Regions from separate parts of the Streptomyces sp. NPDC008121 genome, predicted to be linked through region 2. Evidence: predicted binding sites of a transcription regulator. Region 2 holds the regulator's gene; the other holds the start of a gene.
What was found. The regulator HspR, encoded in region 2, represses chaperone genes until heat shock. The targets are predictions, from matches to a motif close to TTGAGNNNNNNNNNCTCAA.
Positions count from the first base shown of each region.

Region 1: the regulator HspR is predicted to act here: its motif matches at 5,856-5,874, upstream of lon (endopeptidase La).

Region 1 covers NZ_JBIBHT010000003.1:468,372-483,204, forward strand. Annotated here, with positions in the region: gene ACFZBD_RS12130 (hypothetical protein) at 1-702, shown strand, start outside; gene ACFZBD_RS12135 (MarR family transcriptional regulator) at 836-1,318, opposite strand; gene ACFZBD_RS12140 (GH25 family lysozyme) at 1,561-2,397, shown strand; gene ACFZBD_RS12145 (DUF5701 family protein) at 2,462-3,121, opposite strand; gene lon (endopeptidase La) at 3,389-5,833, opposite strand; gene ACFZBD_RS12155 (GNAT family N-acetyltransferase) at 5,971-6,597, shown strand; gene ACFZBD_RS12160 (hypothetical protein) at 6,831-7,343, shown strand; gene ACFZBD_RS12165 (spermidine synthase) at 7,642-8,307, shown strand; gene ACFZBD_RS12170 (response regulator) at 8,367-9,104, shown strand; gene ACFZBD_RS12175 (ATP-binding protein) at 9,101-10,186, shown strand; gene ACFZBD_RS12180 (multifunctional oxoglutarate decarboxylase/oxoglutarate dehydrogenase thiamine pyrophosphate-binding subunit/dihydrolipoyllysine-residue succinyltransferase subunit) at 10,446-14,282, shown strand; gene ACFZBD_RS12185 (DUF6104 family protein) at 14,394-14,579, shown strand; gene ACFZBD_RS12190 (hypothetical protein) at 14,649-14,833, opposite strand, start outside.
Region 2 covers NZ_JBIBHT010000004.1:414,600-429,432, reverse strand. Annotated here, with positions in the region: gene ACFZBD_RS16295 (DUF2617 family protein) at 1-202, opposite strand, end outside; gene ACFZBD_RS16290 (hypothetical protein) at 510-704, opposite strand; gene ACFZBD_RS16285 (pyridoxal phosphate-dependent aminotransferase) at 799-1,980, shown strand; gene ACFZBD_RS16280 (hypothetical protein) at 2,057-2,407, opposite strand; gene ACFZBD_RS16275 (prevent-host-death family protein) at 2,404-2,889, opposite strand; gene ACFZBD_RS16270 (glycosyltransferase family 39 protein) at 3,144-4,322, shown strand; gene ACFZBD_RS16265 (YbjN domain-containing protein) at 4,386-4,919, opposite strand; gene clpB (ATP-dependent chaperone ClpB) at 5,094-7,679, opposite strand; gene ACFZBD_RS16255 (pyridoxamine 5'-phosphate oxidase family protein) at 7,779-8,192, shown strand; gene ACFZBD_RS16250 ((2Fe-2S)-binding protein) at 8,327-8,647, opposite strand; gene ACFZBD_RS16245 (hypothetical protein) at 8,644-8,922, opposite strand; gene ACFZBD_RS16240 (helix-turn-helix transcriptional regulator) at 9,051-10,034, shown strand; gene ACFZBD_RS16235 (hypothetical protein) at 10,037-10,510, shown strand; gene ACFZBD_RS16230 (heat shock protein transcriptional repressor HspR) at 10,683-11,135, opposite strand; gene dnaJ (molecular chaperone DnaJ) at 11,140-12,327, opposite strand; gene grpE (nucleotide exchange factor GrpE) at 12,389-13,042, opposite strand; gene dnaK (molecular chaperone DnaK) at 13,042-14,833, opposite strand, start outside.

The DNA.
Region 1 (14,833 bases), on a different contig from region 2:
GGGACGGTCGTGGTGCTGGACGGGGTGACGCCGCCGCTCGGAGCGTACGGATGTGTGCACGGAGTCCCCTGGTTCACCGCACGACTTGGCGGCGCTTTGACCGAACTGTCCGCTTCCCGGCCCGAGATGACGTTGTCCGAGATCCTCGCGTCGGCAATCCGGCGCACCGCGGACGCCCACCGGGGCAGCTGTGACCTTTCTCACGTCCGTACGCCGCAGGCGACGGTCGCGATGGCGCGCTGGGACGGGGAGCGGGTCGAACACCTGGTGCTGTCCGACGCCGTCCTGCTGCTGGAGGCGCCCGGCGGGGCGGTGCGGGCGGTGCGGGACGACCGGCTGGACCGCGTTCCGGCCGAGACGCTGCTCTCGCTGGAGGCGACGGACCGGCTGCGCAATCAGGAGGGCGGCTTCTTCACGGCGGCGGCGGATCCGGCGGTGGCCCGGTGGGCGGTGACCGGCACGACGCCGGCGGCGGAGGTACGGGCCCTGGCGGCGCTCACCGACGGCGCGGCGCGGTGGGTGGAGCGGTTCGAGGCGGGCGACTGGGCGGCCTGCGTGGGGGTGCTGCGCGCGGAGGGGGCGCCCGGACTCCTCCGGCGCGTACGGGCGCTGGAGACGGCGGACGCCGCGGCGGGCGGCTCCCGCCGGGGGAAGCGGCACGACGACGCGACGGCGGTGTACGCGGAGCCGGCGGGGGCGTAGGTCGTGTCCGGGCGGCCGATCCCGGAAGGCAGCCGGTCCCGGAGGGCGGCCGGCCCCGGAGGGCAGCCGCGGAAGGCCGGCCCTCGGAAGGTGCGCCCGGAAGAAGCGGTCCCGAGGGCCCGGCCCCGAAAGGTCAGCTCTCCGCGCGGGTGTTCAGCTGGTGCAGCAGGCGGGCCAGTTCGGCGACCTCGCCCCGGTCCCAGTCGGCGAGCTTGCGGACGTACCGCCCGCGCCGGGCGTCCCGTACGCGCCGGAAGCGGCCCTGGCCCTCCTCCGTGAGCCGGACGAGCGAGGCACGCCCGTCGGCCGGGTCGGGGTCGCGGGCGACGAGGCCGAGGTCCTCCAGGGCGCGCAGCTGACGGCTCATGGTCGCCTTGCCGACACCGAAGTAGCCGGCGAGATCGGTGGCCCGCTGCGGGCCGGTGTCGTCCAGCCGTACGAAGAGGCCGTAGGCGGCGGGCTCCAGTTCGGGGTGGACTTCGCGGGCCATCTCGCCGGACTGGGCGCGGGCGCGCCGGAGGAAGACCGCCAGCTCCCGTTCCAGCGCCAGGAATTCCTGGTCCACACCACTTCCGCCGGTGGGCCCGCCTTCACTTCCCGTACCGCTGCCGTGCACGTCAGCCCCCTCGCGCGCTTTCCGGTCGCTGAAAGTTTCCTTCGCCGACGGCCGTTCCCGCAGCTCCCTCAGTATTTCGCAGGAGTAGACCAACGGCAGCACCCGGCCCCTCTTCCGTGGGGCGGGTCTACGTGCGTAGCGTCTCTCCCGGCACCGAATGACATGTCCACCGCAAGACCGGCGGGGGCATGGCACGGCCCTGCCCCCTCTTCCCCTCCCACCGAGCCTTTCGGAGGCACGCCATGCCCGTGCACAGATCCGGAAAGACCCTCGCCGGGGCCGCCCTCGCGGCCCTGAGCCTGCTCCTCCCCCTCACCCTCTCCGGCCCGGCGAACGCCGCGGACGACCCCGGCGCCCGGCAGGTGCCCGCCCGGGGCTCCGCGTGGATGGGCATGGGGGTGCCCGCGCACGACGGCCACGGCGCCAGGCCCGGCGGCGCCTCGGTCCAGGCCGGCCAGACCGAGGGCGTGGACGTCTCCAGCCACCAGGGGAACGTGGCCTGGTCGACCCTGTGGAACAGCGGGGTGCGGTGGGCCTACGTCAAGGCGACGGAGGGCACGTACTACAAGAACACGTACTTCTCGCAGCAGTACAACGGTTCGTACAACGTGGGCATGATCCGCGGGACGTACCACTTCGCGACCCCCGACACGACGACGGGCGCGGCGCAGGCGGACTACTTCGTGAACAACGGGGGCGGCTGGTCCAAGGACGGCAGGACGCTGCCGGGGGCGCTGGACATCGAGTGGAACCCGTACGGCGCGGCCTGCTACGGCAAGACGCAGTCCGGGATGGTGACCTGGATCCGCGACTTCCTCGACCGGTACAGGGCCAGGACCGGCCGCGACGCGGTGATCTACACCGCGACGAGCTGGTGGAAGCAGTGCACCGGCAACTACGCCGGCTTCGGGGCGGCGAACCCGCTCTGGGTCGCGCGGTACGCCACGGCGGTCGGCGAACTCCCGGCGGGATGGCCGTACTACACGATGTGGCAGTACACCTCGTCCGGCCCGACGGTCGGCGACCACAACCACTTCAACGGCGACCTCTCACGGGTGCAGGCGCTGGCCAACGGCTGAGCGGCGGCCGGTGGCTTCCCGGGCGCGCGGCCCGCCCGGGAAGCCGCCACGGCCACCGTCGCCCCTAGGCGACCCGACCCGTGGTGGAGGCGAAGCCGAGCCAGGTGTGGCGGTTGTTCCACCAGCACCAGCCGACCTTGGGGGCGTCGCGCCGCTCGCGGCCGTCCCGGCCCGTGCCGTTGCTGATCCAGATCGCCGGGGTGCGCGCGTCGAAGGTGCCGTTCGCCTTGCGCAGCCGGGAGCCGATGGTCATGAAGCAGAGGTTGCGCTCCAGGGCCGCCGGCTGCTGGAGCACCCAGTGGATGCCCTCGCTGAGCAGCAGCGGGGTGCGGTCCTCCTTCGCCAGGGCGGGCAGCGCCTCGTCCGGGCTCCAGTTGGACATGTGGTCGCCGCGGTCGACGCCGGTGACGAGGTACAGCGGAGCGTCGGGCACCGGCACGGTGTCGAGCGGGGCGAACGCGTCGACGTCGGGCATGTCGACGACGACGAAGCCGGCCTTGTCGCCGCGCCGGAGCAACGGCGCGAGCGCGGAGGCGGGCGCACGGTCCGGGTGGACGGCGAGCAGCGCGTCCTCGCGTGCGGCGCCGGCCCCCTCGGCGAAGGCGCGCAGCTCGTCGGCCGGTATGCCCGCGAGCTCGTGCACGCCGAGCTCGATCAGCCGCTCGGCCTGGGCGGCGAGCGGCGGAAGCGGGGGCAGTGCGGGGTTCGACGGGGTGTCGGTCAAGTCTCTCCTTGGTTCGTACGACGGCGGTACGGGCGGTGCGCAGGGTTCGGCGGTACACCCGGTCCACGCGGGTAGCAGCAGCAGAACGGCACAACCCCGTGAAATGTTCCCGGCCACGCCATCCATTCCGCGTCAACTCCCCGCACGACGGCGGCCCTCGGCCCGGTGACCCCGCACACGCGCGCGTGGGGCGCCCCTTCGGAAAGGGGCGCCCCACGCCGTACCCGGATCTCCGTACGCAGATCTCCGTAGGCGTACCTCCGTCGCCTACGCCACTACGCTCACCGGGACCTCCGCCGGGGAGAGGGCGATGTCGAGGACCTGGCGCACGTCCGTGACCGGGTGGACGTCCAGCTTCTCCAGGATCTCGGCCGGGACGTCGTCCAGGTCCGGTTCGTTGCGCTTGGGGATCACGACCGTCGTGATGCCCGCGCGGTGGGCGGCGAGGAGCTTCTGCTTCACGCCGCCGATCGGCAGGACCCGGCCGGTCAGCGACACCTCGCCGGTCATCGCCACGTCCGTGCGGACCAGCCGGCCGGAGAGCAGCGAGGCCAGCGCGGTCGTCATGGTGACGCCCGCGCTCGGGCCGTCCTTGGGGACGGCGCCCGCCGGGAAGTGGATGTGCACGCCGCGGTCCTTCAGGCCGGTGACGGGCAGCTCCAGTTCGGCGCCGTGCGAGCGGAGGAAGGAGAGCGCGATCTGCGCGGACTCCTTCATCACGTCGCCGAGCTGACCGGTGAGCGTGAGCCCCGCCGCCCCCGTCTCCGGGTCGGCCAGCGAGGCCTCTACGAAGAGGACGTCACCGCCCGCCCCGGTGACCGCGAGGCCGGTCGCGACGCCGGGAACGGCGGTGCGCCGCTCGGCCGGGTCCTGCGCCGACTCGGGCACGTGGTGCGGACGCCCGATCAGCCCCCGCAGGTCGTCCGGGGTGATCGTGAACGGCAGCTCGCGGTCGCCCAGTTCGTGCTCCGCCGCGACCTTCCGCAGCAGCCGGGCGATCGAGCGCTCCAGGGTGCGGACGCCCGCCTCCCGGGTGTACTCCCCGGCCAGCTTCCGCAGCGAAGCGTCCTCCAGGACGACCTCGCCGGGCTCCAGGCCGGCCCGCTCCAGCTGCCGGGGCAGCAGGTGGTCGCGGGCGATGACGATCTTCTCGTCCTCGGTGTACCCGTCGAGCCGGACCAGCTCCATCCGGTCGAGCAGCGCCTCCGGGATGGCCTCCAGGACGTTCGCCGTCGCCAGGAAGACGACGTCGGAGAGGTCGAGTTCGACCTCCAGGTAGTGGTCCCGGAAGGTGTGGTTCTGCGCCGGGTCGAGGACCTCAAGCAGGGCCGCGGCCGGGTCGCCCCGGAAGTCGGAGCCGACCTTGTCGATCTCGTCGAGCAGGACCACCGGGTTCATGGACCCGGCCTCCTTGACCGCCCGTACGATCCGTCCCGGCAGAGCGCCGACGTACGTCCGCCGGTGGCCGCGGATCTCCGCCTCGTCCCGTACGCCGCCGAGCGCGACCCGGACGAACTTCCGCCCCATGGCGTGCGCCACGGACTCGCCGAGCGAGGTCTTGCCGACGCCGGGCGGGCCGACGAGCGCGAGCACGGCGCCGCCGCGCCTGCCGCCGACCACGCCGAGGCCCCGCTCGGCGCGCCGCTTGCGCACCGCGAGGTACTCGGTGATCCGCTCCTTCACGTCCTCCAGGCCCGCGTGCTCGGCGTCGAGGACGCCCTTGGCGCCCTGGATGTCGTAACGGTCCTCGGTCCGCTCGTTCCACGGCAGCTCCAGGACGGTGTCCAGCCAGGTGCGGATCCAGGAGCCCTCCGGGGACTGGTCGCTGGACCGCTCCAGCTTCTCGACCTCCTTGAGCGCCGCCTCCCGCACCTTCTCGGGCAGGTCGGCGGCCTCCACGCGCGCGCGGTAGTCGTCGGACTCGTCGCCCTCGGACTCGCCGTTCAGCTCGCGCAGTTCCTTGCGTACGGCGTCGAGCTGGCGCCGCAGCAGGAACTCGCGCTGCTGCTTGTCGACACCCTCCTGGACGTCCTTGGCGATCGTCTCGGCGACGTCCTGCTCGGCCAGGTGCTCGCGCAGCTGCGCGGTGGCGAGCCGGAGGCGGGCGACCGGGTCGGCGGTCTCCAGGAGTTCGACCTTCTGCTCGACGGTGAGGAAGGGCGAGTAGCCGGAGTTGTCGGCGAGGGCGGCGACGCCGTCGATCTGCTGGACGCGGTCCACGACCTGCCAGGCGCCGCGCTTCTTCAGCCAGCTGGTGGCCAGCGCCTTGTACTCCTTGACCAGTTCGGTCACGGCGCCGGGCAGCGGGTCGGGCACGGTCTCCTCGACGACGGTCCCCTCGACCCACAGGGCCGCGCCGGGGCCGGTCGTCCCGGCGCCGATCCGCACACGGCCGCGACCGCGGATGAGCGCGCCGGGGTCGCCGTCGGAGAGCCGGCCGACCTGCTCGACGGTGCCGAGGACGCCGGTCCCGGCGTACGTCCCGTCGACGCGCGGCACCAGCAGCACCCGCGGCTTGCCCGCACCGCCACCCGCACCGTCCCCGGCTCCGGCGGAGCCGGAGCGCGCGGCGGCCTGGGCGGCCTCCACCGCGGCGCGTACATCGGCGTCGGACAGGTCGAGCGGCACCACCATCCCCGGCAGCACCACCTCGTCGTCGAGCGGCAGCACGGGCAGGGTGAGCGTCGGGTACTCCGTGGACTCGGCAGTCATGATCTCCCCTTCGGCAGTCAAGTTGAGTTATGCCGACTCAATGCATGTGAGCCTCCGAATGTTCCCCTGCCGCCGTTCGCTCTCAGCGATCACCCTCGCGCGGCCCGCCACGCTGCCGGTGTAATACCTCTATGGATATGGGAGCTATTACAGCCGCGTGGGTGGCGGGCTGGACCGTCTCACGGGGCACCCCGCCCGCCGTCCCCGAGCCCTGGGGCTACCGCATCGACGTCGGCCTGCCGCGGCACGTCTTCCGCCATGTCCTGCCGGCCCCCGACGCGGTCTCGGTGGGCAAGCTCTGCGCGGACGTCACCGAGCCGTACGCCTGGCTGAAGATCATGGCGACGGCCGAGGAGGCCGCGGAGTGGATCACTCCGGGCTGGTCGATCCCCGACGACCCCGGCTTCATGATGTGCAAGCGCCTCGACGCGCGCGTGCGTCCGCCCGCGCCGGAGGGGTACGCCCGGACGACCGAGGTCACCGACGGCGTGATCCGCGTCAGGATCCTCGCCCCGGACGGCACCCTCGCCGCGCGCGGGCAGATCGCCCCGACCGGCTCGACGGCGGTCGCCGACCAGGTCGAGACCGACCCCGCCCACCGCCGGCGCGGCCTCGGCTCCAACGTCATGCGCGCCCTCGAAGCGGCCGCCGCGCAGGCCGGGGCGGTGACCGGGGTCCTCTCGGCGACGACGGACGGCATCGGCCTGTACGGGACGCTGGGGTGGCGGTACGAGGGTCCGCTCACCGGGATCGTGCGCGCCTGAAGCCGGCTGCCTTGCCGTCACGGATGGACCGCGCCCCAGACTCCGACCGCCGGCTCTCGGCGCCCGGCTGTCGGCTCGGATGCCCTCACCCGGCCTCTGTTCAACCGGACCCGCCGGAAGGCATGCTCGGGCGCATGGGACAGAGGGGTGGGCGCGTGAGGCGGGTCGGCCGGAACACGGGCGCGCGGACGGGAAGAGATCGTCGGCCGTACGCGAGGCTGTGGGCCGTCGCGGTGACGCTGGGCGCGGCGCTGGCCGTGGCCGGCTGCGGGCCGGACGCGCCCCCACCCCGCGCCGACTCCCCCACGACGGCGCCCGGTTCCGACGCGCCGACCCCGCCCTCCGCTCCGCCCGAGGTGAGCGTCCCGCCGACCCCGACGGCGAGCGACCACCGGCCGGGCCCGCGGGAAGTCCTCGTCGAAGTCGGCGTCAGCGGCGGCTACGCCGGAGTGAACAACCAGCTGGTCGTCCACTACGACGGCGGCTACACCACCCGCTCCGGCACCGGGCCGGCGCGGACCGGCCGGATGACCCCCGCCCAGGTCGCGGAACTCCGCGCCGCGCTGGAGGCCCCGGCGTACGCGGCGGTGCCCGTACGCCCCACTGGTAAGCCCGTCTTCGACGGCTTCCGGTACGTCGTGTCGCACCGGTACCGGGTCGTCGTCGCCGCGGACGGCGAGCTTCCGGCGGCCCTGCGGCGGGTCTTCGACGCCCTTCCCGACGGCGGCCCGCCGACGACCCCCTGACCCCGCACCGCGTTCCGCCGTCGCCCCCTCCCAAGTGCCCTCTGGCGAGTGAGCCGAAGGGGCCGTCGGGGGAACACGGCCGAGCGCGCGCAGCTCCCGAGGAACGAGGGAGCGAGCACGTACGGCTGTGTGAGTCCGACTCATAGGCCCCGGAGGCGAACCGAGCCTCCAAAAAAAAGGGGGGCAGCAAGCACGTACGGCTGTGTGAGTCCGGCTCAAAGGCCCCGGAGGCGAACCGAGCCCCCAAAAAAATAGGATGGCGGGACGACCCGCCGAGCCCGAGATCGGAGCGAGAACCATGTCGAGTCCCGTCACCCTCGACCGCCGCGAGGGACCGTACGGAGAGGTCGTGTTGCGCCGCCGCGGCGACGACTTCGAGATCATCGTGAACGGCACGTTCCTCATGGACACCTCCGATGGGCGTTCCGAGCGGACGCTGATCGACGCGGCGATGGAGGCGCTCGGCGGACGTCATGGCGGCTCGGTCCTGATCGGCGGTCTCGGTGTCGGCTTCTCCCTGGCGCACGCGGCCGCCGACCCGCGGTGGGCGCGGATCGCGGTGGTGGAGCGGGAGGACGCGATCATCGACTGGCACCGGGGTGGCCCGTTGGCCGCGGTCTCGGGCGCCGCCCTGGCGGATCCGCGGTGCGTGATCCTGCACACGGACATGATCGAGTACCTGCACGACTCCCCCGACACCTTCGACGCGATCTGTCTGGACATCGACAACGGCCCGGGCTGGACCGTCACCGAAGGCAACGAATCCCTGTACTCCGCCGAGGGCTTGGCGGCCTGTGCGGCCCGCCTCAACCCCGGTGGGATCCTCGCCGTCTGGTCCGCGCAGCCGTCCGCCGATTTCGAAGCAACCTTGCGGAATGCCGGATTCAGCGGGGTACGGACGGAAGAGATCCCGGTTGCCCGGGGCGTCCCGGACGTGGTGCACCTCGGCATCAGGCCTGCGTAGCCGGGACGCCGCCGCTGCCTCTACGCTGCTGACCGACATCAGCTACGCAAGGCAGGGCAATGGAGCAGACACACACCACTCACCACGGTGCGGCGGCCACTCCGGGCGCGCAGCGGCGTGTGCTGGTCGTCGAGGACGACACGACGATCGTGGATGCGATCTCCGCGCGGTTGCGGGCGGAGGGGTTCCTCGTCCAGACGGCGACGGACGGTCCGGCGGCCGTCGACGCGGCGGAGGCCTGGCAGCCGGACCTGATGCTGCTGGACGTGATGCTCCCGGGCTTCGACGGCCTGGAGGTGTGCCGCCGGGTCCAGGCCCAGCGGCCCGTGCCGGTCCTGATGCTCACCGCCCGGGACGACGAGACGGACATGCTGGTCGGGCTCGGCGTCGGCGCCGACGACTACATGACCAAGCCGTTCTCCATGCGCGAGCTGGCCGCCCGGGTGCACGTCCTGCTGCGGCGGGTGGAGCGGGCCGCGATGGCGGCCGTGACCCCGCGCAGCGGCATCCTGCGCCTCGGCGAGCTGGAGATCGACCACGCGCAGCGCCGGGTCCGGGTCCGGGCCGAGGACGTCCATCTGACGCCCACCGAGTTCGACCTGCTGGTCTGCCTGGCGAACACCCCCCGCGCGGTCCTCTCCCGGGAGCAGCTGCTCGCGGAGGTGTGGGACTGGGCGGACGCCTCGGGGACCCGGACCGTGGACAGCCACATCAAGGCGCTGCGCCGGAAGATCGGGGCGGAGCGGATCCGTACCGTCCACGGCGTCGGCTACGCCCTGGAGACACCGGCGCCGTGATCCGCCGCGAGGCGCGTACGAGACGCCGGATCGCCATCTCGATCAAGACCAAGCTGGGCACGCTGGTCGTCGGGGCGGTCCTGCTGACCTCCGGGCTCGCCCTGGTGGCGATCAGGACCTCGACGGAGTTCCGGTACATCACGGTCTTCGCGATGATCGCGACGCTGCTGATCACCCAGTTCGTGGCGCAGTCGCTGACGGCGCCGCTGGACGAGATGAACACGGTGGCCGGGTCGATCTCGCGCGGCGACTTCAGCCGGCGGGTGCGCGGCGCGGACCGCCGGGACGAGCTGGGGGACCTCGCCTCGACGATCAATCGGATGGCGGACGACCTGGAGGCGGTCGACCGGCACCGCAAGGAGCTGGTGGCGAATGTCTCGCACGAGCTGCGGACGCCCATCGCCGCGCTCCGAGCGGTCCTGGAGAACGTGGTCGACGGGGTCTCCGAGGCGGACCCGGAGACGATGCGGACGGCGCTGAAGCAGACCGAGCGGCTGGGCCGGCTGGTGGAGACCCTGCTCGACCTGTCACGTCTTGACAACGGTGTCGTCACGCTGAAGGCACGGCGGTTCGAGGTGTGGCCGTACCTGTCGGGGGTGCTGCGGGAGGCCAATCTGGCCGCGTCGCAGCGCGGCCTGACGACCACCTCCGGCCTGCACCGGCGCACGGACGTCCATCTGCACCTCGACGTCTCGCCGCCGGAGCTCACGGCGCACGCGGACGCGGAGCGGCTGCACCAGGTGATGGCCAATCTCATCGACAACGCGGTGAAGCACTCGCCCGCGCACGGCCGGGTGACCGTACGGGCCCGGCGGGGGGCCTGGCCGGACTCGCTGGCGCTGGAGGTGGAGGACGAGGGTCCGGGAATCCCGGAGCACCTGCGCCGCACGGTCTTCGAGCGGTTCAACCGGGGATCGGTGCCGGCCCAGTCGGGCCCGGGCAGCGACGGCGGCACGGGGCTGGGGCTGGCGATCGCCCGCTGGGCGGTGGATCTGCACGGCGGGGAGATCGGAGTGGCCGAATCGTCACGCGGCTGCCGTATCCAGGTCACCCTTCCGGGCGGCCCTCCGGCGCGGGATTGACGTAGGGTTCGAACCGGAAGGACCAGGCCCGCGGGTACGTGGTCAGGGTTGCGGGCCCCAGGGGGCCGCAACCCCCGTCTCCCCTACCCGGGAGAGGGCAGAACCACGCTTGTTTCCCGCCATTCCATGCCCCGAAACGCTCCGTCAAGTGTGACTTGCGCGACGTTGGAGTGCCCGGCCTGCACCTCCCGGCCAGGGAGGCGTAGCCTTTATTTCCGCTGTCCATCACCTTGTGAAGCGGAAGAGGGCGGTTACCGCCGTGTCGTCTCAGTCCCCCAGTAACTCGAGCATCTCCACCGACCAAGACGGGCAGGGTCAGAACCCTGCGACCGCCTTCGGCGCCAATGAGTGGCTCGTCGACGAGATCTACCAGCAGTACCTCCAGGACCCGAATTCGGTCGATCGTGCCTGGTGGGACTTCTTCGCCGACTACAAGCCCGGCTCTTCGGAGACTCCCGCCGCCGCGGGGGCGGCCGGAGCCACCCCGACCCCGCCGGCCACGTCGCCGGCCCCGAGCGCGCCCGCCGCGCCGCAGGCGGGCCCCGCACAGGCCGCGCCTGCCGCCCCGGCGGCTCCGGCCCAGGCCGCGCCGGCCCAGGCGCCCGCCAAGCCCGCGGCGGCCGCTCCGGCCCCGAAGGCGCCGGCCCCGGCCGCCAAGGCCCCGGCCCAGGCTCCGGCGAAGCCCGCCGCCGCTCCGGCGGCCGAGGCCCCGGACGGCCCCGAGCTGATCACCCTGCGCGGCCCCGCCGCCGCCGTGGCGAAGAACATGAACGCCTCGCTGGAGGTGCCGACGGCCACGTCCGTCCGCGCCGTCCCGGTGAAGCTGCTCTTCGACAACCGGATCGTGATCAACAACCACCTCAAGCGCGCCCGGGGCGGGAAGATCTCCTTCACGCACCTCATCGGGTACGCCATGGTGCAGGCGATCAAGGCCATGCCGTCGATGAATTACTCCTTCGCGGAGAAGGACGGCAAGCCGACCCTGGTCAAGCCGGAGCACGTGAACTTCGGTCTCGCGATCGACCTGGTGAAGCCCAACGGCGACCGCCAGCTCGTCGTCGCCGGCATCAAGAAGGCCGAGACCCTGAACTTCTTCGAGTTCTGGCAGGCCTACGAGGACATCGTCAAGCGCGCCCGTGTCGGCAAGCTGACGATGGAGGACTTCTCCGGCGTCACGGTCTCGCTGACCAACCCCGGCGGCCTCGGCACCGTCCACTCCGTGCCGCGTCTGATGCCCGGGCAGTCCGTCATCATGGGCGTCGGCTCGATGGACTACCCCGCCGAGTTCCAGGGCACCTCCCAGGACACCCTGAACAAGCTGGGCATCTCCAAGGTCATGACGCTGACGTCGACCTACGACCACCGGGTCATCCAGGGCGCCGCCTCCGGCGAGTTCCTGCGGATCGTCGCCAACCTCCTCCTCGGCGAGGAGGGCTTCTACGACGACATCTTCAAGGCCCTGCGCATCCCGTACGAGCCGGTCCGCTGGCTCAAGGACATCGACGCCTCGCACGACGACGACGTCACCAAGGCCGCGCGGGTCTTCGAGCTGATCCACTCCTACCGGGTCCGCGGCCACGTCATGGCCGACACCGACCCGCTGGAGTACCGCCAGCGCAAGCACCCCGACCTGGACATCACCGAGCACGGCCTCACCCTGTGGGACCTGGAGCGCGAGTTCGCGGTCGGCGGCTTCGCCGGCAAGTCGATGATGAAGCTCCGCGACATCCTCGGCGTGCTCCGCGACTCGTACTGCCGTACCACCGGCGTCGAGTTCATGCACATCCAGGACCCGAAGCAGCGCAAGTGGATCCAGGACCGTGTCGAGCGCTCGCACTCCAAGCCGGAGCGCGAGGAGCAGCTGCGGATCCTGCGCCGGCTGAACGCCGCCGAGGCGTTCGAGACCTTCCTGCAGACCAAGTACGTCGGCCAGAAGCGGTTCTCCCTGGAGGGCGGCGAGTCCGTCATCCCGCTGCTCGACGCGGTCATCGACTCCGCCGCCGAGTCCCGCCTGGACGAGGTCGTCATCGGCATGGCCCACCGCGGCCGCCTGAACGTCCTCGCCAACATCGTCGGCAAGTCGTACGCGCAGATCTTCCGCGAGTTCGAGGGCAACCTCGACCCGAAGTCGATGCACGGCTCCGGCGACGTGAAGTACCACCTGGGCGCCCAGGGCACCTTCACCGGCCTGGACGGCGAGCAAATCAAGGTCTCGCTCACCGCCAACCCCTCGCACCTGGAGGCGGTCGACCCGGTCCTGGAGGGTGTCGTCCGCGCCAAGCAGGACGTCATCAACAAGGGCGGCACGGACTTCACCGTCCTGCCCGTCGCCCTGCACGGCGACGCGGCCTTCGCCGGCCAGGGCGTCGTCGCCGAGACGCTGAACATGTCGCAGCTGCGCGGTTACCGCACCGGCGGCACGGTCCACATCGTCATCAACAACCAGGTCGGCTTCACCGCCGCCCCGGAGTCCTCGCGTTCCTCGATGTACGCGACCGACGTGGCCCGCATGATCGAGGCGCCGATCTTCCACGTGAACGGCGACGACCCGGAGGCCGTGGTCCGCGTCGCGCGGCTCGCCTTCGAGTTCCGCCAGACGTTCAACAAGGACGTCGTGATCGACCTCATCTGCTACCGCCGCCGCGGTCACAACGAGGGCGACAACCCGCAGTTCACCAACCCGCAGATGTACAACCTGATCGACAAGAAGCGTTCGGTGCGCAAGCTGTACACCGAGTCGCTGATCGGTCGCGGCGACATCACGCTGGAAGAGGCGGAGCAGGCGCTCCAGGACTTCCAGGGCCAGCTGGAGAAGGTCTTCGCGGAGGTCCGCGAGGCCACCTCGGCGCCGGCCCCGGCGCACGTCCCGGACGCCCAGCCCGAGTTCCCGGTCGCCGTCACCACCGCGGTCTCCCAGGAGGTCGTGAAGCGGATCGCCGAGTCGCAGGTCAGCATCCCGGAGCGGGTCACGGTCCACCCGCGCCTGATGCCGCAGATGCAGCGCCGCGCGGCCTCCATCGACGACGGCACCATCGACTGGGGCTTCGGCGAGACCCTCGCCATCGGCTCGCTGCTGATGGAGGGCACCACGGTCCGGCTGTCCGGCCAGGACTCCCGCCGTGGCACCTTCGGCCAGCGGCACGCGGTCCTGGTGGACCAGGAGACCGGCGAGGACTACACCCCGCTGCTCTACCTCGCCGAGGACCAGGCCCACTACAACGTCTACGACTCGCTGCTCAGCGAGTACGCGGCGATGGGCTTCGAGTACGGCTACTCCCTGGCCCGCCCGGACTCCCTGGTGATCTGGGAGGCCCAGTTCGGTGACTTCGTCAACGGCGCGCAGACCGTCGTCGACGAGTTCATCTCCTCGGCCGAGCAGAAGTGGGGCCAGACCTCCGGCGTCACGCTGCTCCTGCCGCATGGTTACGAAGGCCAGGGCCCGGACCACTCGTCCGCCCGCCCGGAGCGCTTCCTCCAGATGTGCGCGCAGGACAACATGACGGTCGCCATGCCGACCCTGCCGTCGAACTACTTCCACCTGCTGCGCTGGCAGGTCCACAACCCGCACCACAAGCCGCTGATCGTCTTCACCCCGAAGTCGATGCTGCGTCTGAAGGCCGCGGCGTCGAAGGTGGAGGAGTTCACCACCGGCGGCTTCCGTCCGGTGATCGGCGACTCCGCCGTCGAGGCGGGTACGACGAACGCCGCCGACATCCGCAAGGTCGTCTTCTGCTCCGGCAAGGTCTACTACGACCTGGAGGCCGAGCGGCAGAAGCGCGGTGTCACGGACACGGCGATCATCCGTCTGGAGCGCCTGTACCCGCTGCCGGGTGCCGAGCTCCAGGCCGAGATCGCCAAGTACCCGAACGCCGAGAAGTACCTGTGGGCGCAGGAGGAGCCGGCGAACCAGGGTGCCTGGCCGTTCATCGCGCTCAACCTGATCGACCACCTGGACCTGGCGGTCGGCGCCGACATCCCGCACGGCGAGCGCCTGCGCCGGATCTCGCGTCCGCACTCCTCGTCGCCGGCGGTCGGTTCGGCCAAGCGCCACCAGGCCGAGCAGCAGCAGCTGGTCAACGAGGTCTTCGACGCCTGATCCCGCTGTTCCGGTACGTTCCGCGTACGGAGGCCCGGCACCCCGCGAGGGGGCCGGGCCTCCGGCGTACGCGCCCGTCCCGGCCCGGGGCGCACGGCCTATCCTGAGCGCATGTACTTCACTGACCGTGGCATCGAGGAACTGGAGAAGCGGCGCGGCGAGGAGGAGGTCTCCTTCGAGTGGCTCGCCGAGCAGCTGCGGACGTTCGTGGACCTCAACCCCGACTTCGAGGTGCCGGTCGAGCGCCTGGCGACCTGGCTGGCGCGCCTGGACGACGAGGACGAGGACGAGGAGTAGGACCGGAGGGAAGCCGTCCGGACGGGGACGGCAGGGGCCGCTGGAGCCCGTGAAGGGTTCGGTGGGGGGTTACGTCCCGCGGATCCGGTCGTAGGCGAGGCCCAGGCCCCCGTGGGCGACGAGCAGTGCTCCCGCCGCCGCCCAGCCGCCGCTGCGGCGGGCGAGGCCCCAGGCGAGGAGCGGGAGGCCGGCCCCCAGCTGGGCCGCGCCGAGGAGCCGGGCCCGGGGCCCGCGCAGGTACGGCCCCAGGCGGC
Region 2 (14,833 bases):
TACAGGCCACCGTCTCCGAGCAGCTGCGTCCCTCTTCTTCGAGAAGGACCTGATGGGAGGCGCCGAGGAGGCGCAACTGCACGGTGGCTCCGGCCAGTTCGAGATCGAGGACGGCGAGGGCGGGCAGCGGTTCGCGCCCCAGCGCCCACGCCAGGTCGGCCGCGCGCGTGTCGGTGTAGGAGGTCTTCAGGGTCGTGAGCATGGGTCGGCTCCGCAAACACGGTTTGACGGGTGGGCCGGGGGCGCCCCGGAGAGGGTTCAACGGAAGGGGGGGATCGCCGACTCGGGTCCACACACGGTCCGAGGGCTGGATGTTCTCAACAGCGAGGGAATCATGAACTGCGGGAAGCTCACAGCGTTTTTACCCAACTTGACGTGGTTTCCATCCCCTCGGGGGCCCCACGGTTCAACTGTTCAAGACGAATCGACAGCGCGCCTTCAACAAGAAGGCGTCTGGGGGACGTTGGTCCCACCAGACGCCCGGGCCCCTCGGGGCCCCTTCCGGCCGGTCAGTCGCCTCCGCCGCCCCCGCCGCAGCCGCTCCCGCAGGAGGAGCCGCACGAGGAGCCGCCGCCGTCGGAGCCGCCGCCCTCCCACCAGCTGTGCCGCCGGCCCCGCGACCGGCTCCGGCTCCGCCCGCCGAGTCCGGACAGCACGCCCAGTCCGAGGAGGAGGACCACACCCGCAATCAGCAGTACTTCCATTCGTTTCACCCCCGTGTATCCGATGTGGAGGGGGGATGCCCTTCCCCGTTCGCGCTCAAAGCGCACTTGAGGAACTCCAGAGCTTCGGCCCAGGATGGCTGCCATGACACGACCGTTGCTCAACCGCCGGCTCGCCGAGTTCGGGACGACGATCTTCGCCGAGATGTCCGCGCTGGCCGTCAGGACCGGGGCGATCAACCTGGGACAGGGCTTCCCCGACACCGACGGCCCCGAGGAGATCCGGGAGGCCGCGGTGCGGGCGCTGCGCGACGGGCGCGGCAACCAGTACCCGCCGGGGCCGGGCGTGCCCGAGCTGCGGAGCGCCGTCGCCGAGCACCAGCTCCGGCGGTACGGACTGGAGTACGACCCCGACGCGGAGGTGCTGGTCACCGCGGGCGCGACCGAGGCGATCGCCGCCGCGCTGCTCGCGCTCGTGGAGCCGGGCGACGAGGTGATCGCCCTGGAGCCGTACTACGACTCGTACGCCGCCTGCATCGCGATGGCCGGCGGGACGCGGGTGCCGGTCACCCTCCGCCCCTCGGAGGGGCGCTTCGTCCTCGACCTGGACGAGCTGCGGGCCGCCGTCACCGACCGGACCCGGCTGATCCTCCTCAACACCCCGCACAACCCGACCGGCACCGTCCTCACCCGCGCCGAACTCGCCGCGGTGGCCGAACTGGCGGTCGAACGCGATCTGCTCGTCGTCACCGACGAGGTCTACGAACACCTGGTCTTCGACGACGCCGAGCACGTGCCGATCGCGAGCCTTCCCGGCATGCGGGAGCGCACGGTCACCATCGGCTCGGCCGGGAAGACCTACTCCTTCACCGGCTGGAAGGTCGGCTGGGTCACCGCGACCCCGGCGCTGACCACCGCCGTCCGGTCCGCCAAGCAGTACCTCACCTTCGTCGCCTCCGGCCCCTTCCAGTACGCGATCGCCGAGGCGCTGCGCCTGCCCGACAGCTTCCTCGACGGCCTGCGCGCCGATCTGCTCGCCAAGCGGAACCTGCTCTCCGACGGCCTCGCGGGCGCCGGCTTCGACGTCTACCGCCCGGCCGGCACCTACTTCGTCACCGCCGACATCCGCCCCCTCGGCGCGACCGACGGCATCGCCTTCTGCCGCGCCCTCCCCGAACGCGCGGGCGTGGTCGCCATCCCGACGGCCGTCTTCTACGACCACCGCGACGCGGGCGCCCCCTTCGTCCGCTTCGCCTTCTGCAAAGAGCGCCCGGTCCTGGAGGAGGCGGTGTCCCGTCTGAAAGCGCTGGGGGGCTGACTCGCTGAAAAGCGCGCCGGATGGAAGTGCGGAAACAGGGCCTGCCTTCAGTCGGGCCCTGTTCCCCGCGGGTGGACTACTCAGTGTCCTTGGGATGCCGAGTCGACGCGTAGACCAGAACGACGGTCGAAGTCTCCGGACTGACGAGGTAGCGGACCCTGCCACCACTCGTGATCTCGTACTCCCACTGCTCCAGATCGGACCCCTTCCACTCCTTGGTGGCGAGCCGTCCTCGAAGTTGGTGCTGACGGTTCCAGTTGTCACGCGACAACGGGTCGGTGCGCAGTGCCTCAAGGCAACGGTGGGCACTGGGCAGCGCTGCGCGGCACAGCTCCTCCCACCCCGTTACCGCATCGGTTGTCCCGAAGACGACGTTCCACCCGCTCAGCGGCGGAACGCTGACACGATCACCCTTCTTCGGGCTCACCCGCCCACCTCGACCGGACCCAGGTCCTCCCCGTCGAGCGGACGCAGCGCTTCCTTGAGCCGCTCCGGATCGGCGTTGATCCGAGCCGTCGCCCTCCAAGAGACGAGCACCCGGTGCACCGCCTCCCTGGCACCCAGCTCCGCCGCATCGGAAAGCGCTTCCAGAAGTTCCACCGTGAAAGCGCGCATCTCCTCGCCGTCCAGGTGCCGCACCCACGGAAAGACTTCCGGCAGCGCCAGCAGGAGGGAGCGGGCTCCGTCGTCGTGCTTCATGAGCGCGAGGAAGAGCCGAGACGCCGTCGTGAGGTTCTCCTCGGTGCGCTCCGCGTGCACGGCCGTCGTCAGCACCATGTCGGGCGCGTCCCGATGGGTGACGCGCAGAGCACCGAGGGCTGCGGCCCGGGCGGCTACAGCCTTCGGGTTTCTCGACAGGTCAGTGAACGACACCGACTCGGGCTCGGCTCCCAGGTAAGCAAGGCTCATACTCAGACTGTACTCAGATTATGCTCTGAGTGCCATGGCTGTGTGTCGCATTTCGACGCTCACGCCTTGCCCTTACGCAAAGAGCGCCCGGTCCTCGAGGAGGCGGTGTCCCGTCTGAAGGCGCTGGGGGGCTGAGCCGGGAATCTTTCACCCGGGTGGGCCGTCGTGCGCGCGCGCCCCCTCCGTGGGGCGGTGATTGTCGGGTAGACCGATTTGTCGGGCCGACCTGATTCCCGCGCGCACGGAGGTGCACCCTGTCCGCCGAGACTCTCGACCGCCCGGCGTCCGCCGGTGTCCGCAGGAGCGTCCCGCGCTCGCGGACGGCCCTGCACCGGGCCGTTCCCGCGCTCGGGCTCTTCGCCGCCGCACGGCTCACCGGGATGCTCGTCCTGGCCCTCGGCGCCTGGCACACCGGACGCTCGCCGCGCGCGCTGCTCGCGAAGTCCTGGGACTCCGACTGGTACGTCCGGATCGCCGCCCACGGCTACGGCCGGACGCTGCACTGGCCCGACGGCGTGGTCCAGTCCGACATGGCGTTCTTCCCGCTCTATCCGGGGCTCGTCCGCGCCGTCACCGCCGTCCTGCCGGTCACCGGCGGCACCGCGGGCCTGCTGCTGTCCTGGCTCGCCGCGGGGGCCGCCGCCTGCGGCGTCTATCTGGTGGGCGAGCGGCTGTACGGGCGGCGCACCGGCGTCGTCCTGGTGCTGCTCTGGGGGCTGCTGCCCCACTCGATCGTGCTGACCATGGCGTACACCGAGCCGCTGATGACCGCCTTCGCCGCCTGGGCGCTGTACGCCCTGCTCACCCGCCGCTGGCTGTGGGCGGGCACGCTCGCGACCCTGGCCGGGCTCTCCCGGCCCAACGGGATCGCCGTCGCGGCGGCCGTCCTCGCGGCGGCGGCGTACGAGCTGTGGCGGCGGCGCGGGCGGGTGGACGCGGCGGTCTGGGCGGCCGTGGCCCTGGCCCCGGCCGGCTGGCTCTCGTATCTGCTGTGGGTCGGTGCCCGCCGCGGCGATCCGCTCGGCGGCTACTTCGCCGTCCAGTCCGGCTGGACCTCGCGCTTCGACTTCGGCGAGGGCGCCCTGCGGTTCGTACGGGAGATGCTGAAGGGGCCCACGCAGTTCGGCTTCGCGATGGCGCTGGTGATCACGGCGGCCGGTGTGGTGCTCTTCGCGCTGCTCGCGGTGGTGGAGCGGCCGCCGCTGCCCGTCCTCGTCTACACGGGCGTGCTGGTGCTCATCGCCGTCGGCGGCTCCGGCTTCTTCGAGTCCAAGCCGCGCTTCCTGGTCCCCGCGTTCCCGCTGCTGATCCCACCGGCCCTGGCACTGACGAGAGCCCGGCCGAGGGCCGCGATCGTGCTGATCACGGCCCTGGCCGGGCTCTCGTTCGGCTACGGCGTCTATCTGCTGACGCTCGCAAACATGGCGCTCTGAGTCCGCGGCGGGCCCTCGGGCCCGAAGCCCCGCGCGCGGGCCCCTCGGCGTCCGGCGGGGGTCCTACTCGGACTCGCCGGACTCCTTGTCCTCGGGGGCCTCCAGGCCGAACTGCTCCACGAGCCACTTGTCGAACTCGATGGACGCGCGCACCCAGCTGACCGTGGACGACACGAAGTGCTCCAGGGCGACGCCGGTGCCGATCAGCATCTGCACCTCGCCGATGAGCCGGAGGGTGGCGGAGCCGTCCTCCTCCTCGTGCAGGTGGGTGTAGACCTTGGGCCACAGGGTGCGGCGGTTCCAGTCGTCGATCGCGTCGAGGATCCTGACGCGATCGTCGGCCGAGTGCGGACGGTCGTAGAACGTCCGCACGGAGAAGACCTGCTGCTCGTCCTCGCCGCGGAACATGAAGTACGTACGGAATTCCTCCCACGGCGCCGCGAGGTCACCCTCGTCGTCGACGACGTACTTCAGCTCCATCTGGTCGAGGAGCTGCTTGACCAGGTCCTGGTCGGGGACGACGGGGCCCGCCGGTCCTGCGGCCTGAGGCTGGGGCTGGCCCCCGAAATTCGGAATCGAGGACGGGTCGATGCTCACCGTGAATATCCCTTCGTACGGTTTGCCGCCATCCTCTCCCATGGCGGGCGGTCCGTGGCAAGCCCCGCCTCCCGCGATCCGCTGCGGGCTGACAAGATCTGCTCCCCCTGGCGGAGAGGCGGAGCCGGCCACGGCCGGCCGGCCCGGGCCCCGGCCGCCCCCGTGCGGACCGGGTCAGCGGGCCGGTCCCACGATCAGACCGTCCTCGAAGCGGTCGACGCGGACCGTGTCGCCGTCCGTGATCTCGCCGGCGAGGATCTCCTTGGCGAGCCGGTCGCCGATCGCCGTCTGGATCAGCCGGCGCAGCGGACGGGCGCCGTAGGCCGGATCGTTGCCCTCGTCGGCCAGCCACTCCAGCGCCGCCGGGGTGACGTCCAGCGTGAGCCGGCGCTCGGCGAGCCGCTTGGCGAGCCGGTCGATCTGGAGCTGCGCGATCCGGCCCAGCTCGGCCTTGTCCAGGGCGGAGAAGACCACCAGGTCGTCGAGCCGGTTGAGGAACTCCGGCTTGAAGGAGGCCCGTACGACCTCCATGACCTGCTGCTTCTTCTCCTCGGCGGAGGTCAGCGGCTCCACCAGGTACTGGCTGCCCAGGTTGGAGGTGAGGATCAGGAGGGTGTTGCGGAAGTCCACCGTCCGGCCCTGGCCGTCGGTGAGGCGGCCGTCGTCGAGGACCTGGAGCAGGATGTCGAAGACCTCCGGGTGCGCCTTCTCCACCTCGTCGAGCAGGACCACGCTGTACGGGCGGCGGCGCACCGCCTCGGTGAGCTGGCCGCCCTCCTCGTAGCCGACGTAGCCGGGGGGCGCGCCGACCAGCCGGGCCACGCTGTGCTTCTCGCCGTACTCCGACATGTCGATGCGGACCATGGCCCGCTCGTCGTCGAAGAGGAAGTCCGCGAGCGCCTTGGCCAGCTCGGTCTTGCCGACGCCGGTGGGGCCGAGGAAGAGGAAGGAGCCGGTGGGCCGGTCCGGGTCGGCGATTCCGGCGCGGGTGCGGCGCACGGCGTCGGAGACGGCCCGCACGGCCTCGGTCTGGCCGATCAGGCGCCGCCCCAGCTCGTCCTCCATCCGGAGCAGCTTCTGCGTCTCGCCCTCCAGGAGGCGGCCGGCCGGGATGCCGGTCCAGGAGCCGACCACGTCGGCGATGTCGTCGGGGCCGACCTCCTCCTTGACCATGGTGTCCTTGGCGGCCTCCTGCTCGGCCTCGCTGGCCTCCTCCAGCTCCCGCTCCACGGACGGGATCTCGCCGTACAGCAGCTTGGAGGCGGTGTCGAAGTCGCCGTCGCGCTGCGCGCGCTCGGCCTGGCCGCGCAGCTCGTCGAGCTTCTCCTTCAGCTCGCCGACGCGGTTGAGGCCCTGCTTCTCCTTCTCCCAGCGGGCGGTCAGCCCGCGCAGCTCCTCCTCCTTGTCGGCGAGGTCGCGGCGCAGCTTCTCCAGGCGCTGGACGGAGGCGGGGTCGCTCTCGTTCTTCAGCGCCAGCTCCTCCATGCGCAGCCGGTCCACGGCGCGCTGGAGCTCGTCGATCTCGACGGGCGAGGAGTCGATCTCCATCCGGAGCCGGGAGGCGGCCTCGTCGACGAGGTCGATGGCCTTGTCCGGCAGGAAGCGGGAGGTGATGTACCGGTCGGAGAGGGTGGCGGCGGCGACGAGGGCGGAGTCGGCGATCTGGACCTTGTGGTGGGCCTCGTACCGGCCCTTGAGGCCGCGCAGGATCGCGATGGTGTCCTCGACGGAGGGCTCGGCGACGAGGACCTGCTGGAAACGGCGCTCCAGGGCGGGGTCCTTCTCGATCCGCTCGCGGTACTCGTCGAGGGTCGTCGCGCCGACCATGCGCAGTTCGCCGCGGGCCAGCATCGGCTTGAGCATGTTGCCCGCGTCCATGGCGGAGTCGCCGCCGGCGCCCGCGCCGACGACGGTGTGCAGCTCGTCGATGAAGGTGATGATCTGGCCGTCGCTCTCCTTGATCTCGGAGAGGACGGTCTTCAGGCGCTCCTCGAACTCGCCGCGGTACTTGGCGCCGGCGACCATCGCACCGAGGTCGAGGGAGACCAGGCGCTTGTTCCGCAGGGACTCGGGGACGTCGCCCTTGACGATCCGCTGGGCCAGGCCCTCGACGACGGCGGTCTTGCCGACGCCGGGCTCGCCGATGAGGACGGGGTTGTTCTTGGTCCGGCGCGAGAGCACCTGGACGACGCGCCGGATCTCCTGGTCACGCCCGATGACGGGGTCCAGCTTCCCTTCCCGCGCGGCCGCCGTGAAGTCCGTGCCGAACTTCTCCAGCGCCTTGTACTGACCCTCCGGGTCCGGTGTGGTCACCCGGCGCCCTCCCCTGCTCTTCTCGAACGCGTCCAGGAGGCTCGTGGCACTCGCCCCCTGCTGGGCGAGGAGTTCGCCCGCCTGACCGCCCTTCGCCGCGATCCCGATCAGCAGGTGCTCGGTGGACAGGTAGTCGTCCCCGAGCTCCTTGGCGCGCCGGTCGGCGTCGGCGACGACGGCGAGCAGCTCGCGGTTGGGCTGCGGCGGCGCGACCGTGGATCCGGTCACGCTGGGCTGGGCGGCGAGGAGCCGCTCCGCACCGGACCGTACAGCGGCCTGATCGGCGTCGACGGCGGCCAGCAGGTCGGTGATGTTCTCGTTGTCCTGGCCCGCCAGGAGCGCCAGGAGAAGGTGCGCGGGGGTCAGATCGGGATGCCCCTCGGACACCGCGCGGCTGGTGGCCGCGTTGAGGGCGTCCCGGCTCTTGTTGGTCAGTTCGGCGTCCACGTGCGGTCTCTCCTCCTGTCAAACCGTGCTGCCATCACGCATGACTCGTACAGCGTACACAAAGTTGAGTCTATTCCGCTCAAGGATAGGCTTCGCGGCATGGCGACTGACCCGAGGAACCCGGACGACTCGTACCTCAGCTTCTGGCGGGAGTACCACATGTGCACCCTCACCACGCCGCGCGCCGACGGCACCCCGCACGTCGTGGCGGTGGGCGTGACGTACGACCCCAAGGGCGGCGAGAAGGGCATCGCCCGGGTGATCACCAACAAGCACAGCCGCAAGGTGGCCAACGTCCTGGCGGCGGGCCCCGAGGGCGCGCGGGTCGCGGTCTGCCAGGTGGACAAGGGGCGCTGGGCGACCCTGGAGGGCGTGGCCCGGATCCGCACGGAGCCGGAGGTCGTCGCGGACGCGGTGGACCGTTACGCCACGCGCTACGGCCGGGTCCCGGCGCCGAACCCGGACCGGGTGGTCATCGAGATCGCGCTGACCCGCGCGATGGGCCGCGCCTGACACCGGGACCAGGCCCGGGCGGGGGCGGGGGAACCGCGCCCGGGCAGCACAACGGCGCCATCGCGTTTCAGGTCCGCGATGGCGCCGCTGTGTGGGGGAAGCACCTGAGCGATCTACAACGACGGGGGAATCGCTCAGGCACTGCGGGGGGTGGCGGTGATGGTCTCGGGCTCGAGCAGCTGGTGGTCCCGCTGATCGAGATTGACGAAAATCATGCCGTACCGGATGGCACAGCGGACCGGCTGCGGGGCGCCACGCGGCCTCCGCAGGCACCGGTAGGCGCGGACGTCCTCGTCCTGCTCACGAGCGACGACGATCGGTTCTCCGAAGAGGGTGACCATCAACGAATCACCACGGTGGGGAATGGCCGTGACGAGATCGATGAAATGCCACCCGGATCGATAGGCCGAGGCCATCTCCCGCCGGAAGACCCGGTCGTCCGGCGGCACGGTCATGCGTCCGCGCCCGCCGGGAGGGAGTCCCACGTCGGCTCGCGCTCGACGGTCTTGACGGAGTCCCACGTGGGCTCCCCCTTGGCCGTCGGCGCGAAGTCCCACGTGGGCTCACCCGCGACCGTCGGCGTGGAGTCCCACGTCGGTTCGCCCGGGGCGGCGACAACGTTGTTCGCGGGCGGCGTGTCCCACGTCGGCTCGCCGTCGAGGGCGAGAGCGCCGAGGGCAGCCGCAGCAGCGAAAGCTATGGCGCCAAGTGCACGAACCATCCTGGTCATGGCCGATCTCCACCTCTTTTGATCATTACCTCCTCCCCCGCGAATAAGACGATGGCTCACTCCGAACCCTTCCACCAGCGATGCCAGGCATCATGTTCCTGTAATTCAGGACCCTGAGGGGGGTGCAAATGGAGCCGAAGCAGGGTGATACCGACACACGGCACGGTCCGGGCGAGCTGTGCGACGCCGGAAAACGTCTCTACGCGACCGCGCTGAGAGCCGGCAGGATCGCCCGCGCGGAGGTGGAACCGGTCCCCTGCCTGATCGAACTGTCGCTGCTGCACCCCGACCCGGACGACACGCAGTGGCTGCGGCCCATCCCGCCGTCCATCGCGCTGAACAAGCTCATACACCCCATCGAGCGGGAGATCCAGCAGCGCCGGCAGCTGGCCATCTCGCTGGCGGACACGTTCGAGCCATTCATGACGATCAACGCGCCGGACCCGTCGGCGACCCAGGCGATCACCGTCCTGGAAGGCCTCAGCCTCATCAACGCCACGCTCGACCGGGTCATCAACGAGTGCGGCGAGGAGCTGCTCACCATCCAGCCGGGCAGCGGGCGCAAGCCCGAGGTGGTGCAGGCGGGGCTGCGCCGGGTGGAGCCCCTGCTCGACCGCGGGATCCGCATGCGCACCCTCTACCAGCACACCGCGCGCCACCACTCGGCCACCATGGGGTACGTCGAGCGGATCGCGCCGTACGGGCTGGAGGTGCGCACCCTCGAGGAGATCATCGACCGGCTGATCATCGTCGACCGCAAGGTCGCCTTCGTGCCCGCCCGCTCGGACCGGCGGGTGGCGCTGGAACTGCGCCACGAAGGGCTGGTGCAGTACCTCGTCGGCGTCTTCGACCAGTTCTGGCTGCACGGCGTGCCGTGGGAGGACGAGATCCCCTACAGCCCGTCCGTGGACGGCATCGGGGGCGTCCAGCGCTCCATCGCCAAGCTCCTCGTCGAAGGCCATGTCGACGAGGCCATCGCGCGCCGCCTCGGGATGAACGTGCGCACCTGCCGCGCCCACATCGCCAAGCTCGCCGCCGCCCTGGGCAGCGGCAGCCGGGCCCAGCTGGGCTTCCTCATCGCCCAGTCCGGCATCCTCGAACAGGACGGCTGATCGTGTACGTACGGATCGACCTGGACGGCCCGGCGGGCACGCTGCGGGTGTCCGGCCACGGGCTGCCCACCGTCGAGGTGGTCCGGGCGCCCGGGACCGGGGTGAACGCCCTCGTCCCCATCGGCACCCGGGACCGGCGCGCGCTGACGCTCACCGTCGACGGCCGGCCCGCCGGGATCCGGCCGGCCCGGGGCCGTCTGCTGCGCCGGTCCTACCGCGTCGACGCGAAGGTCGCCGGCGCGCGGTACCGCCTGATCCCCTGCTCGCACGTGGACAGCCGGCTGCTGCGCGGCGGCCGCCGGCTGGGCACCCTGGAGTCCTCGGGCGACGGCCGGGTCGACACCGACTGGACGGCCCCGGCGGAGCTCCGCCCCCAGGACATCGCCGTGGGCACCGCCCTCGCCGCCGCCTTCGGCACCGGCGCGGCGCCCGCGTGGGAGACGGTCGGCGACATCGTGAGCGAACTGATCCCGTAAGGGGCGAGGGGCGGCGCGGAGGGGCCCGTACGCCCCCCCCTGGCACGCACGAGGCCCCTCCCCGCACCCCTGGCACGCGCGAGGCCCCTCCCGCGCCGGAACACCGGTACGGAAGGGGCCTGCGGGAAGCTACGCGGCCTGCGGGGCAGTGTGGCCTACGGGGCCGCCGGGGTCACTCGCCGCGCTTGGGGCGCCAGACCACCAGCGCGCTCGCCTGCTGGACGTCCTGGTACGGCACCAGGTCACGGCGGTACGACGCGTGCACCTGCGCCTCGCGCTGCCGCATCGCCATCGCCGCGCCGTCCACGGCCGCCGACAGCTCGGCCACCCGGGACTGGAGCGCCGCGACCTGGTTCTCCAGCTCGATGATGCGCTTGATACCCGCCAGGTTGATGCCCTCGTCCTGCGACAACTGCTGGACGGTGCGCAGCAGTTCGATGTCACGGGCCGAGTAGCGCCGGCCGCGCCCGGCCGTCCGGTCCGGGGAGACCAGACCGAGGCGGTCGTACTGCCGAAGGGTCTGCGGGTGCAGCCCGGAGAGCTGGGCGGCCACCGAGATGACGTACACCGGTGTCTCGTCGGTCAGTTCGTACGGGTTGCGGCTGCGCCCCGGTCGGATGTCCATCGCGTCAAGCTCCCTTCGCGGCCTGGAAGAGTTCTGCTCTGGGGTCCTCGCCCGCCGTCGCCTCGCGGTACGTCTCGAGGGCTTCGCGGGCCTTGTCGTCCAGTTCCTGGGGCACCGCGACCTCCACCGTCACCAGCAGGTCGCCCCGGGTGCCGTCCTTGCGGACCGCGCCCTTGCCGCGGGCGCGCATGGTCCGTCCGTTGGGCGTGCCGGCGGGCAGCTTCAGCGTCACCGCGGGGCCGCCGAGGGTCGGTACCTTGATCTCGCCGCCGAGCGCCGCCTCGTGGAAGCTGACGGGCACGGTGACGGTGAGGTTGTCGTCCTTGCGGCCGAAGACCGGGTGGGCGTCGACGTGGACGACGACGTAGAGGTCGCCGTTCGGCCCGCCCCGCTCGCCGGGCGCGCCCTTGCCGCGCAGCCGGATCCGCTGGCCGTCGGAGACACCGGCGGGGATGCGGACCTGCATGGTGCGGGAGGACTTGGCCCGCCCGCTGCCCTTGCAGACCTCGCAGGGGGTCTCGGCGATGAGGCCGCGCCCCTTGCAGTCCACGCAGGGGTCGGTGAGCGAGAACGAGCCGCTGCCGCCGCGGGAGACCTGACCGGTGCCGACGCAGGTCGGGCAGACCCGCGGGGTGCCGTTCTTGTCGCCGGTGCCCGAACAGGCCTTGCAGGGCTGCTGGGAGGACATCCGCAGGGGCACGGTGGCCCCGTCGACCGCCTCGGTGAAGCTGAGCGTCACCTCGGACTCGATGTCCTGGCCGCGGCGCGGCTGCGTGCGCGTCCCCGCGCCGCCGCCCGCGCCCCGGTTGAACAGACCGCCGAAGACGTCGCCCAGGCCGCCGCCGAAGCCGCCGGCACCGGCGCCGGCCGGGCCCTGGGCGCCCCCGAAGAGGTCGCCCAGGTCGAAGTTGAACGTTCCGCCCGCCCCGCCCGGTCCGGCACGGAAGCCTCCGTTGCCGAACAGGGCGCGGGCGTCGTCGTACTCCTTACGCTTCTTGGGGTCGCCGAGGACGTCGTTCGCCTCGGAGATCTCCTTGAAGCGCTCCTCCGCCTTGGTGTCGCCCGTGTTGGCGTCCGGGTGGTTCTCGCGGGCGAGCTTCCGGTACGCCTTCTTGATCTCGGCGTCGGTGGCGTCCTTGGGGACGCCGAGAACCTTGTAGTAGTCCTTCTCGACGAAGTCCTTCGTGCTCATCGACGTCCCTCCTCCCGGACGATCTTCGCGCTAGCCCCGGGGGCGTGTGACCCGACTCGGGTCACACGGCCTCCTCGGGGCCACCGCTCTCCTCGTCTGCCGACTTCTCTTCCTTCGCGGCCGGCGTCGCCCCGGGCTGGGGCTCGGCCACCGCCACGCGCGCGGGCCGGATGGTCCGCTCGCCGATTCGGTACCCCGGCTGCAGGATCGCCACGCAGGTCGTCTCGGTGACGTCCGGCGCGTACGAGTGCATGAGGGCCTCGTGGATCGTCGGGTCGAAGGGCTCGCCCTCCTTGCCGAACTGCTGGAGTCCCATCTTGGCGACGACGGTCTCCAGCGATTCGGCCACCGACTTGAACCCGCCCACGAGCTCGCCGTGGTCCCGGGCCCTGCCGACGTCGTCGAGCACGGGCAGGAGCTCGCCCAGGAGGCTCGCGACGGCGATCTCCTTGACCGTGACCCGGTCCCGCTCCACGCGGCGGCGGTAGTTCTGGTACTCGGCCTGGAGCCGCTGGAGGTCCGCGGTGCGCTCACCGAGCGCGCTGCGGAGCTGGTCCAGCTGGGCCGTCAGACCGGCTGTCTGCGCTGCGTCCCCGGCCGGGGCCGCCGAGCCCTCCTCCTGGGAGGGGGCCTCGGCGGCTTCGGCGGCGTCGTCGGATTCGGCGCCGGAGGGGACGTCGGGCTTCTCCTCGAAGCCCGGGGTCTCCTCCGTCATCAGGCAGCGCCGCCCTTCGGCTTCTCGTCGTCGACGATCTCGGCGTCGACGACGTCGTCGTCGGCCTTGGCGTCGGCGCCCGGGGCCTCGCCGCCCGCGGCCTGCGCGGCCTGGGCGTCGGCGTACATCGCCTGGCCGAGCTTCTGGGAGACGGCCGCGACCTTCTCGGTGGCCGTACGGATCTCCGCGGTGTCCTCGCCCTTGAGCTTCTCCTTCAGCTCGGCGACGGCGGTCTCGACCTCGGTCTTGACCTCACCGGGGACCTTGTCCTCGTTGTCCTTGAGGAACTTCTCCGTCTGATAGACGAGCTGCTCGCCCTGGTTGCGGGACTCGGCGGCCTCGCGACGACGGTGGTCCTCGTCCGCGTACTGCTCGGCCTCCTGGCGCATCCGGTCGACCTCGTCCTTCGGCAGCGAGGAGCCGCCGGTGACGGTCATCTTCTGCTCCTTGCCCGTGCCCAGGTCCTTCGCGGTCACGTGCATGATGCCGTTGGCGTCGATGTCGAAGGCGACCTCGATCTGCGGGACGCCACGCGGCGCCGGCGGCAGACCGGTCAGCTCGAACATCCCGAGCTTCTTGTTGTACGCCGCGATCTCGCGCTCGCCCTGGTAGACCTGGATCTGCACGGACGGCTGGTTGTCCTCGGCCGTGGTGAAGATCTCGGACCGCTTGGTCGGGATCGTGGTGTTGCGCTCGATGAGCTTGGTCATGATGCCGCCCTTGGTCTCGATACCAAGCGACAGCGGGGTGACGTCGAGGAGCAGGACGTCCTTGACCTCGCCCTTGAGGACACCGGCCTGCAGGGCGGCGCCGATGGCGACGACCTCGTCCGGGTTCACACCCTTGTTGGCCTCCTGACCGCCGGTCAGCTCCTTGACGAGCTCGGCGACGGCGGGCATACGGGTGGAGCCACCGACCAGGACGACGTGGTCGATCTCGGAGAGCTGGATGCCCGCGTCCTTGATGACGTTGTGGAACGGGGTCTTGCAGCGCTCGAGCAGGTCGGCCGTGAGCTGCTGGAACTGCGCCCGGGTGAGCTTCTCCTCCAGGTGCAGCGGGCCCTCGGCGGAGGCCGTGATGTACGGCAGGTTGATCGACGTCTCCGTGGAGGACGACAGCTCGATCTTCGCCTTCTCCGCGGCCTCGCGGAGACGCTGGAGAGCCATCTTGTCCTTGGCCAGGTCGACGCCGTGGCCGTTGGCGAACTGCTTCACCAGGTAGTCGACGACGCGCTGGTCCCAGTCGTCGCCACCGAGGTGGTTGTCACCGTTGGTGGCCTTCACCTCGACGACGCCGTCGCCGATCTCCAGGAGGGACACGTCGAAGGTGCCGCCACCGAGGTCGAAGACGAGGATCGTCTGGTCGTCCTTGTCCAGGCCGTAGGCCAGGGCGGCCGCGGTCGGCTCGTTGACGATGCGCAGGACGTTGAGGCCCGCGATCTCACCGGCCTCCTTCGTCGCCTGACGCTCCGAGTCGTTGAAGTACGCCGGGACGGTGATGACCGCGTCGACGACCTTCTCGCCCAGGTAGGACTCGGCGTCGCGCTTCAGCTTCTGCAGGATGAAGGCGCTCATCTGCTGCGGGTTGAAGCTCTTGCCGTCGATGTCGATCTTCCAGTCGGTGCCCATGTGGCGCTTGACCGACCGGATGGTCCTGTCGACGTTCGTGACCGCCTGGCGCTTGGCCACCTCGCCGACGAGCACCTCGCCGTTCTTGGCGAAGGCGACGACGGACGGCGTGGTCCTGGCGCCCTCGGCGTTGGTGATGACGGTGGGCTCGCCGCCTTCGAGA